3 regions of the Serratia sp. NFX21 genome follow, and region 3 is predicted to be linked to each of the others. Evidence: predicted binding sites of a transcription regulator. Region 3 holds the regulator's gene; each other region holds the start of a gene.

Region 1 (3,404 bases), 1.9 Mb from region 3:
CCGTGGAAAAAGAACACTACGACTTCTTCCTGCAACTGCCGGAGATCGACCCGGCGCAGATCGAGCGGATCGATATTCGCACCTCGCAGCTGATTTCGCCGCTGTTCGAATACTCCGGCGCCTGTTCCGGCTGCGGCGAAACGCCGTATATCAAACTGTTGACCCAGCTTTATGGCGACCGGCTGCTGATTGCCAATGCCACCGGCTGCTCATCCATTTACGGCGGCAACCTGCCCACCACGCCTTACACCACCAATGCCGAAGGGCGCGGCCCGGCCTGGGCCAACTCGCTGTTTGAGGACAACGCCGAATTCGGTCTGGGTTTCCGCCTGACTGTCGACCAGCACCGCAGCCGCGTATTGCGCCTGTTGAACACGCTGGCACCGCAGTTGCCGACACAATTGGTTAATGCTCTGCAGATGGAAGATATCGCACCGGAACCGCGCCGCCAGCAGATTGCTGAACTGCGCGGCCTGTTGACGAAAATTGAAGGCAACGATGCACGCCAACTGGCGACCGACGCCGATTATCTGGTGGATAAGTCCATCTGGTTGATTGGCGGTGACGGCTGGGCTTACGACATCGGGTTCGGTGGGTTGGATCACGTCCTTAGCCTGACCGAGAACGTCAACGTACTGGTGCTGGATACCCAATGTTACTCCAACACCGGTGGCCAACAGTCGAAAGCTACCCCGCTGGGCGCAGTCACCAAGTTCGGTGAGCACGGCAAGCGCAAGGCACGTAAGGATCTGGGCGTCAGCATGATGATGTATGGCCATGTGTATGTGGCGCAAATCTCGCTGGGTGCGCAGCTCAACCAGACGGTGAAAGCGATTCAGGAAGCCGAGGCCTATCCCGGCCCGTCACTGATTATTGCCTACAGCCCCTGCGAAGAGCACGGCTACGATCTGGCGCTCAGTCACGACCAGATGAAGCAGTTGACCGCCACCGGTTTCTGGCCGCTGTACCGCTTCGATCCACGCCGTGCCGATGAGGGCAAAGCTGCGCTGGCGCTGGACTCCCGGCCGCCAAACAGCAACCTGACCGAAACGCTGCTGAAAGAACAGCGCTTCCGCCGCCTGAACTCGCAGCAACCGGAGGTCGCCAGCGCGCTGTATCAGGCCGCAGAGAAAGAGCTGAAGGAGAAGTACGACTTCCTCAGCCTGCTGGCCGGCAAAGGGGAAAAATCCTCCGCCGAGTAAATCATCGGGGCGCGACCGGTTCGCGCCCCGCTTCCAGCCAGCTTTGCCGCTGTGCCTCTTTCACCGCCCCCCGCACGTAGCTCGCCTTTCCCGGCTGATAAAAAACGTTTCCAGGCGTAAAAACACCGCTACATTCGGCCCTGCAAGCCACACCCTAAAAATTTTCCGAGAGGATCATCTTGCCCAACAAGGGGATAGCTGCGGATCCTCTCGCCCCTGACTTTCTTTATGGTTGTAATGGCTAAAACTCGCTTATACTGTATATAAAAACAGTACAGAGAAATGCACCATGAAACACTTTTTCCCCACGCCAACCCCAGAGAAACAGTTCATTCCGCTTTACGCCGATAACGTCCCGGCGGGCTTTCCCAGCCCCGCGCAAGACTATATACACGCGAGGATCGACCTCAACGAGTACTGCATTAGCCACCCTTCGGCGACTTACTTTCTGATCGCTTCAGGAGAAAGCATGATCGAAGCCGGGATCACCGACGGATCCATGCTGGTGGTCGATCGCAGTATTGGTGCCTGTCACGGCGATATCGTGATCGCCAGCATCGCAGGCGAGTTCACGGTTAAGCGCCTGTGCCTGCATCCTGTCAAACAGCTTGAGCCGATGAACCCGACATTCAGGCCGATACCGCTCCCGGATGATGGTGCGGAACTGGACATTGTCGGCGTGGTGGTTTCAACCATCACCAGGCTGAAATAATGTACGCCCTGGCCGATGTAAACAACTTCTATGCGAGTTGTGAAACGCTGTGGCGTCCGGATCTGCGTGGCCGCCCGATTGTTGTTCTGTCGAACAACGACGGCTGCGTGGTGGCACAGAGCAAAGAGGCAAAGGCCCTGGGCCTGAAAACAGGCGCGCCCTATTTCAAGATAAAGCATGATTTTGAGCGTGCCGGGGGTATCGCATTCAGCAGCAACTACGAGCTGTACGCCGATATGTCGATGCGAGTGATGGCCGTGCTCGAAGAAATGGCACCGCGGACCGAAATGTACTCTATCGACGAAAGCTTTCTGGAGCTTGCCGGGGTACAAAATTGTGTCGATTTGGCCACCTTTGGGCACCAGGTTCGCGCCCGCGTTTTGCGATGCACCGGCCTCACCGTCGGCGTCGGTATTGCCCAGACCAAGACGCTGGCAAAGTTGGCGAACTACGCGGCGAAAAAATGGAGTCAGACCCAAGGCGTGGTTGACCTTTCCAACCAGGAGCGGCAGCGAAAACTAATGGATAAAGTACCGGTAGCAGAAGTCTGGGGCATCGGGCGGCGCATAACCAAAGAATTGCAAAATATGGGGATCAAAAGCGCACTGCAGCTGGCGGATGCAAGCACCACGATGATCCGCAAGCATTTCAGCGTGGTGGTTGAACGCACGGTGCGTGAACTGCGTGGTGAACCCTGTTTGTCACTTGAGGAGTTTGCCCCCACCAAACAGCAAATCATTTGCAGCAGATCATTTGGCGAACGCGTCACTGAATACCAGGATATGCATCAGGCGATCTGCATGCACGCTTCCCGCGCGGCAGAAAAACTGCGTGCAGAACACCAGTATTGCCGGAATATCAATGCATGGGTTAAAACCAGCCCCTTCTCGGCCAATGAAAAGTATTACGGCAACACCGCGAGCATCAGGCTCAATACGCCGACGCAAGATACGCGCGACATCATCGCCGCTGCGATTCGATGCCTTGATAAGATATGGCAGCCCGGCTACCGCTATCTAAAAGCCGGCGTTATGCTACAAGACTTTTACTCGCAAGGCGTCGCTCAGTTGGACTTGTTCGATGAGTATCAGCCACGGCCTAACAGCGCACGCTTAATGGCCGCGTTGGATAAAATCAATCAGTCCGGGCATGCCGGGATCTGGTTTGCCGGGCAAGGAAACCAACAGACATGGTCGATGAAACGTGAGTTTCTCTCTCCCGCTTACACCACGCGGGTGGCAGATTTGCCACGTGCCCGCGTGTACTGAGGCAAGCAAACCGCATTTGCTATCCGGAGCGGATGGATGAAATACCCAAGCAGCCCATAGAATGCTAAACTCGCTGCCTAAAACTTTATGCCCATAGTGCCCCCAATTGAGAACGAGCACGATTTAAATGTCAGAACAACAAACAGTTAGTCAAAAAGAGCAGTACAATCTGAACAAATTGCAAAAGCGCCTGCGTCGTAACGTGGGCCAGGCGATCGCCGA
Region 2 (3,404 bases), 2.4 Mb from region 3:
CTGCCTTGTTCCGTCATGCCATCCGTATGTCAGTGGTACTGTGCGTGGGCTACGCCTTTATTCAGTTTACCGGCATGCAGCACGGTTATTGGATCCTGTTAACCAGCCTGTTTGTCTGCCAACCCAATTATAATGCCACGCGTCGCAGGCTGGCGCTTCGAATCATCGGCACGCTGGCCGGCATTCTTGTTGGCCTGCCGATCCTCTATTTTGTGCCCTCTCTGGAAGGCCAGATGGTGCTGATCGTCATCAGCGGCGTTCTGTTCTTCGCCTTTCGAACCGTGCAATACGCACATGCCACCATGTTTATCACCCTGCTGGTATTGCTGTGCTTTAACTTGCTGGGTGAGGGTTTTGAAGTGGCCGCGCCTAGGGTTTATGACACGATTCTGGGATGTGCCATCGCCTGGGCGGCAGTCAGTTTTATCTGGCCAGACTGGAAATTCCGCCAATTACCGGCAGTTGTCAGTAAAACGCTGAATGCCAACTGCCGTTATCTGGATGCCATTTTGGTGCAATATCATCAGGGTAAAGACAACGGCCTTCCTTATCGTATCGCTCGCCGGGATGCACACAACAGTGATGCGGAGCTGGCTTCGGTGATATCAAATATGTCTGCCGATCCAAAAGCAAATAAAGAAGTTCAGGAAGCCGCCTTCCGCCTGTTGTGTTTAAACCACACCTTGTTGAGTTATATCTCTGCGTTGGGTGCACATCGTGAGCGTCTGAATAACCCCGCTACGCTGGACCTGTTAAATGATGCAGTTTGTTATGTCGATGGTGCCCTGCACCAGGAAGAACTCGACGACCGGCGCATCACTCAGGCGTTGGAAAGCCTGGCTGAACGAATTGTGCACGCTGCGCCGGAGCCGGAAAGCAAAGATCAATTGGTGTTGCAGCAAATTGGGCTGGTCATCGAGTTGCTGCCGGAGCTTACTATGCTGAATGCGCAAATCGGCAAATCGGCTTGATCACCCGGGGCCTTTTATCAGGCCCCGGACTCCCGGATTATGTCCGTGACTAAGTAACGACATGGTACGTTCAAACCAATTCGTCAGCTCACTGCGCATTTCCGAGGGTAAAGCGGCATGATGATAGCCGGCGATAGCCCCTCCCAGAGAAAGCAGTACCCGCAATCCTAAATTGCGTTGCTGTTGCAACATTCGAAGATAACTGCGTTTGGCACCGTTCAGGCGCAAATCATAAACATTATGAATGCCCGCCCGCCAAAGTAACCGTTCCATATTGATGTCGATGTTCGGCAAGGTTTTCAGCCGTCCCTGGTTATCCGTTTTAACCTTGAGTTCCCGGCGCGCTTCCCGAATAGCCTGCCAGGCTAACCCCACAAGTTCCCTCCTGTCGCGCCACAGCGTTTCATCAACCCAGTAATAACGCATGGTAATAGGTACCCCTCGTTTGGAGTACACCATATTAACCATTCCGCGAGACCGAAAAGTAGGCTCCAGGCTATCCGTCGCACGAAGATACAGCTCCCCTTCTGCAATCACAGCGAACATGACGCCATCGGCCAGCAGCCCATAACCGCCAAATTGCGAGCGTGTAGTAATGCCGCCTAATGCGTAAAAATACGCTTTGGCCTGCACGATCCTTCCACTTGATGTCCCTTTCATAGCGTTCTCCTTGTGTAGATTAGTGTTCTATCATTCCCCACATCAATGAAATAAAAGTAACGTGAACAAGTAATTAGAAAAATACGCACTATCTGCAGTCATGCCAATCACAAACGTCCGGTGTATGAAAAATGATCGCAATTATGCGAGGTACTACGAAGATTTGAGTTGATCTTAATCACAACTGGATGTACTGTATAAACATACAGTGACACTACGGGCGGGATACTTTATGCGTACTCAATCACTCTACAATACCCATTTCAGCCACACCTCTTTTGCGGTGAGTAATGCTGCAGAGAGCACGAATGCCGGCAAAGAGAATGGCCTTATCAGTGAACTTGTTTACAACGAGCATCAGCCCGCAGTGGTACAATTATTGTTGCCTCTGCTGCAGCAGTTGGGTATGCAGTCACGCTGGTTGTTATGGCTGACGCCTCAGCAAAAACTAAGTAAGTTATGGCTACAACAATCCGGCTTGCCGGTTGGAAAAGTGGTGCAGCTGAGCCAAATTAACTCGCTGGACACGGTTGAAGCGATGGAAAAAGCGCTGCTGACGGGTAACTACAGTGTAGTACTTGGATGGCTGCCCGATCTTACAGAAGAAGATCGTCTAAAATTAAGGCGTGCGGCAGAATTAGGTAACGCTTATGGGTTCATTATGCGTCCTCAACGTGACATAAACCCGGTTCACGGACACTGTTCCACCCTAAAAATTCACTCTTCTTTGTATCATTAAGTAAATTTAGGATTTTTCCCATCATTTTCATCTCCCTGCAAGGGAACCTTTATGGGATCAGGGACAAAGCGAGTGTGGCTGCGGTTCCGCGGCCCAAAACCAGGGTTAAAATGTTCGTTTTTTTCCCGGTTAATGTTAGTAAATATGTATATTTCTGCGTTTTTTTTTAGAGCTTTATCACATCACACTTGTAACTTTCGCGCCACGTTGTAGACTTTACATCGCCAAGGTTGCTCTATAACGCCAGATAAACTGGCAGAGTAACAAACGAGGGCTCAAACCTTGGCGAAGGAATTTAACCAAGGGCTTAAAACAGCTTTAAAGCTCATTGCCTATTTGGATGATAACGAGGCGCAAAATGAAAAAGACAGCTATCGCATTAGCAGTGGCACTGGCTGGTTTCGCTACCGTAGCGCAAGCCGCCCCAAAAGATAATACCTGGTACACTGGTGCTAAACTGGGCTGGTCCCAGTACCATGACACTGGTTTCTACGGCAACGGTTACCAGAATGGTATCGGCAATGGTCCGACCCATAAAGATCAACTGGGTGCTGGCGCGTTCCTGGGTTACCAGGCGAACCAATACCTGGGCTTCGAGCTGGGCTATGACTGGCTTGGCCGTATGCCTTACAAAGGCAGCGTGAACAACGGTGCTTTCAAAGCGCAGGGCGTTCAACTGGCCGCTAAACTGAGCTACCCAATCATGGACGATCTGGACATCTACACTCGTCTGGGCGGCATGGTATGGCGTGCAGATTCCAAAGCTAACTACGGTAACGGCACTCGTCTGAGCGATCACGACACTGGCGTTTCTCCGTTGGCAGCAGTTGGTGTTGAATACGCACTGACCAAAAACTGGGCTACCCGCCTGGACTACCAATTCGTTAGCAACATCGGTGATGCAGGTACTGTCGGCGCACGTCCAGACAACACCATGCTGAGCCTGGGTGTTTCTTACCGTTTCGGTCAGGATGATGTTGTTGCTCCAGCACCAGCTCCAGCTCCGGCTCCAGTTGTTGAAACCAAGCGTTTCA
Region 3 (3,404 bases):
CGGCCAAACATCACCGAAACCGGCAGCATCTGAATGTCGAGATCCGGATTGCTGCGGTGCAGGTCCAGATAGTCGTGGAACAGTTTTACCGACTCTTCTTTCGGCGTGTAGTAGCGGAATACGCGCGGGCCGTCGTGAATAAACACGTGGCTTGGCAGCACGGTGCCGTCTATCTCCAGCGGATTGAGGGGGTCGGGCAGATCTTGCGCCAGGCACTGGGTGCGCAGCGTCAGCAAATCCGCCTTGGAATTATAAGGTAAAACATACAAAATCGGCCGTGAGGGATCCAACCCTAACTCCGTGACCGGATCTGAAGGGATAACCTTACTTCTTACCAACAGTTTGAGTGGTAAATTCAATAGTTTATAATAAATTTTACGCCAACCTGACATAACAACGTGAAGCCTCTTGTTAGCAATGCGCCGCAAGCATACCAGAAACCGGGTAGCAGATCTGTGGTGTTGGAAAACCGAGAGCCGGGAGAGTTTCCTGGCCTAGACTGTTTAATTATGACTTATCTCTGCTAAAGGCACTAAAAAACATGGCAAACCAAGCAACCGGCCTGACCCGTATTATTAAAGCCGCCGGCTACTCTTATAAAGGCTTTTCCGCTGCCTGGCAGCACGAAGCGGCATTCCGCCAGGAATTGGTGGCGACCGTGCTGGCTATCATACTGGCGATTTGGCTGGACGTGGGTGCGGTAGCGCGCATTTTACTGATCGGATCGGTGCTGTTGGTGATGATCGTCGAAATCCTGAACAGCGCGATTGAGGCGATTGTCGACCGCGTGGGGACTGAGCATCACGAGCTTTCCGGTCGGGCAAAGGATATGGGCTCGGCGGCGGTCTCGCTGGCGATTATTTTGGCGCTGTTTGTCTGGGGGTCGGTGCTGTGGCAGCACTTTGCCTGAGTGGCGGCGTTGCGTTGCGACAGGTGTCGCTAATCCCTGATTTTTATTCACTCTTCGGTTCCCAAGCCGCAGTTACCTGTATATACTCACAGCAAGACTGTATAAACAAACAGGGGGCGGAATGAAAGCACTAACTACCAGACAGCAAGAGGTCTATGATCTGATTCGCGATCATATTTCGTCCACTGGCATGCCGCCAACGCGCGCCGAGATCGCCATGCGTCTGGGGTTCCGTTCGCCAAATGCCGCAGAAGAACACCTGAAAGCGCTGGCGCGTAAAGGCGTTATCGAGATTATCTCCGGCGCTTCGCGCGGCATTCGCCTGCTGATGGAAGATGAAGAGGGTTTACCGCTGATTGGCCGTGTCGCCGCCGGTGAGCCGCTGCTGGCGCAGCAGCATATCGAAGGGCACTACAAGGTCGATCCATCCCTGTTCAAACCGAGCGCGGATTTCCTGCTGCGGGTCAACGGCATGTCGATGCGTGACATCGGTATTCTCGACGGCGATCTGCTGGCGGTGCATAAAACTCAGGACGTGCGTAATGGCCAGGTGGTTGTGGCACGCATCGAAGATGAAGTCACGGTCAAGCGCCTGAAAAAACACGGTAACGTGGTTGAGCTGCTGCCGGAAAACAGTGAATTCCAGCCGATTGTGGTCGATCTGCGTCAGCAGAATTTCACCATTGAAGGTCTGGCGGTCGGTGTGATCCGCAATGGCGACTGGGTTTAATCCTCACGCCCAAACATCGTTCTCTGATTCAAGTCGCCCCAGTTCTGGGGCGATGTCATATCTGATTCACTATATACCCTATAGCTTTCAAGTTGCAGCTAGGCGGCCAACTCGCTCATCCCCAGGCGCTTACTCAGGTAAGTAACTGGGGTGACAAATCTGCCGGGAGCAGATTTGAACGCTGTTTGCAGCGGCCCCGAAGGGGTGTGGCTCATGGACGGGCCACATAACTGAGTGCAGATAACAACGCTGCAACTTGAAAGATGACGGGTATACACGGGAACATTTCACTATGCGCCTGCTTTCTGCCTTCACCAGCGATACCGATAAAGCCCTGTGGCGCCTTGCGCTGCCCATGATTTTCTCCAATATCACCGTGCCGCTGCTTGGGCTGGTAGATACCGCAGTCATCGGCCACCTCGACAGCCCGACCTATCTGGGTGGCGTAGCGGTTGGCTCCATGGCCACCAGCTTCCTGTTTATGCTGTTGCTGTTTCTGCGTATGAGCACCACCGGGCTGACTGCTCAGGCGTTGGGGGCACAAAATCCGCAGGGGCTGGCACGAGCCTTTATGCAGCCGTTGCTGCTGGCGGTGTTGGCCGGGGTGGCTATTGTGTTGCTGCGCTATCCGCTGATTGAGTTGGCGCTAAAAATCGTCGGTGGCGATGGGGCGGTGCTGGAACAGGCTCGCTTATTCCTCGAGATCCGCTGGCTGAGCGCCCCGGCGGCGCTGGCCAATATGGTGATCCTGGGTTGGTTGCTTGGCGTGCAATACGTGCGCGCACCGGTGATCCTGCTGATTGTCGGCAACCTGCTGAATATCGTATTGGATATCTGGCTGGTGATGGGACTGGGCTGGAACGTGCAGGGGGCCGCGACCGCGACCGCCATCTCTGAATATGCCACGCTGCTGTTGGGATTATGGCTGTCCTGGCGCGTGATGCGCATACGCGGCATTTCTGTGCCAATGCTGCGCCAAGCCTGGCGCGGTAATCTGCGGCGTCTGCTGGCGTTGAATCGCGACATTATGCTGCGTTCATTGCTGCTACAACTGTGTTTTGCTTCGTTGACCATCTTCGGTGCCCGGCTGGGCGGCGAGGTGGTCGCGGTAAATGCGGTGCTGATGAATTTGCTGACCTTCACCGCTTATGCGCTGGACGGTTTTGCCTACGCGGTAGAGGCTCATTCGGGCCATGCCTATGGCGCCCGTGACGATAGCCAACTGCGTAAAGTATGGCGTGCGGCTTGCCGGCAGGCCTGTCTGGTGGCGTTGGGCTTTGGTCTGCTCTATGCCGTTGCTGGGCAGCAAATCATTGCCGCCTTGACCTCTTTACCGGAGCTGCGCGCACTGGCGAGCCACTATCTGCCGTGGCAGGTAGTGCTGCCGTTGGTGGGAGTATGGTGCTATTTGCTGGACGGCATGTTTATTGGCGCCACCCGCGGCGCAGAAATGCGTAACAGCATGGCAGTAGCCGCCGCCGGTTATGGGCTGACGCTGTTTACCCTACCTGTACTGGGCAACCATGGATTGTGGCTGGCGCTAGCGGTGTTCCTTTCGCTACGTGGCCTTGCGCTCGGATGGATTTGGCATTGCCACAGGGTGCGAGGGACCTGGTTTACTGCGGATGCGACACAGTCAAAAATGAGTAATAATTAGTTTTTCTTATGTTTTTGTTTATATTAAGTTACATTTTCTTGAGCGAACTTCTTTCCGCTTAACTACTGTTCTTCTGGGGTTTTTACTGATTTATCTTTGTTTTTTGA

The links. The regulator LexA, encoded in region 3, represses DNA repair genes until DNA is damaged. The targets are predictions, from matches to a motif close to TNCTGTATGTACATACAGNA.
Region 1: the regulator LexA is predicted to act here: its motif matches at 1,458-1,477, upstream of umuD (translesion error-prone DNA polymerase V autoproteolytic subunit).
Region 2: the regulator LexA is predicted to act here: its motif matches at 1,823-1,842, upstream of sulA (SOS-induced cell division inhibitor SulA).

Annotation. Positions count from the first base shown of each region.
Region 1 covers NZ_CP183196.1:3,246,970-3,250,373, forward strand. Annotated here, with positions in the region: gene nifJ (pyruvate:ferredoxin (flavodoxin) oxidoreductase) at 1-1,202, shown strand, start outside; gene umuD (translesion error-prone DNA polymerase V autoproteolytic subunit) at 1,492-1,914, shown strand; gene umuC (translesion error-prone DNA polymerase V subunit UmuC) at 1,914-3,182, shown strand; gene ttcA (tRNA 2-thiocytidine(32) synthetase TtcA) at 3,310-3,404, shown strand, end outside.
Region 2 covers NZ_CP183196.1:2,323,416-2,326,819, reverse strand. Annotated here, with positions in the region: gene yccS (YccS family putative transporter) at 1-971, shown strand, start outside; gene ACNT1W_RS10930 (TfoX/Sxy family DNA transformation protein) at 972-1,631, opposite strand; gene sulA (SOS-induced cell division inhibitor SulA) at 1,864-2,370, shown strand; gene ompA (porin OmpA) at 2,729-3,404, shown strand, end outside.
Region 3 covers NZ_CP183196.1:5,179,813-5,183,216, reverse strand. Annotated here, with positions in the region: gene plsB (glycerol-3-phosphate 1-O-acyltransferase PlsB) at 1-392, opposite strand, end outside; gene ACNT1W_RS24265 (diacylglycerol kinase) at 542-910, shown strand; gene lexA (transcriptional repressor LexA) at 1,032-1,640, shown strand; gene dinF (MATE family efflux transporter DinF) at 1,933-3,297, shown strand.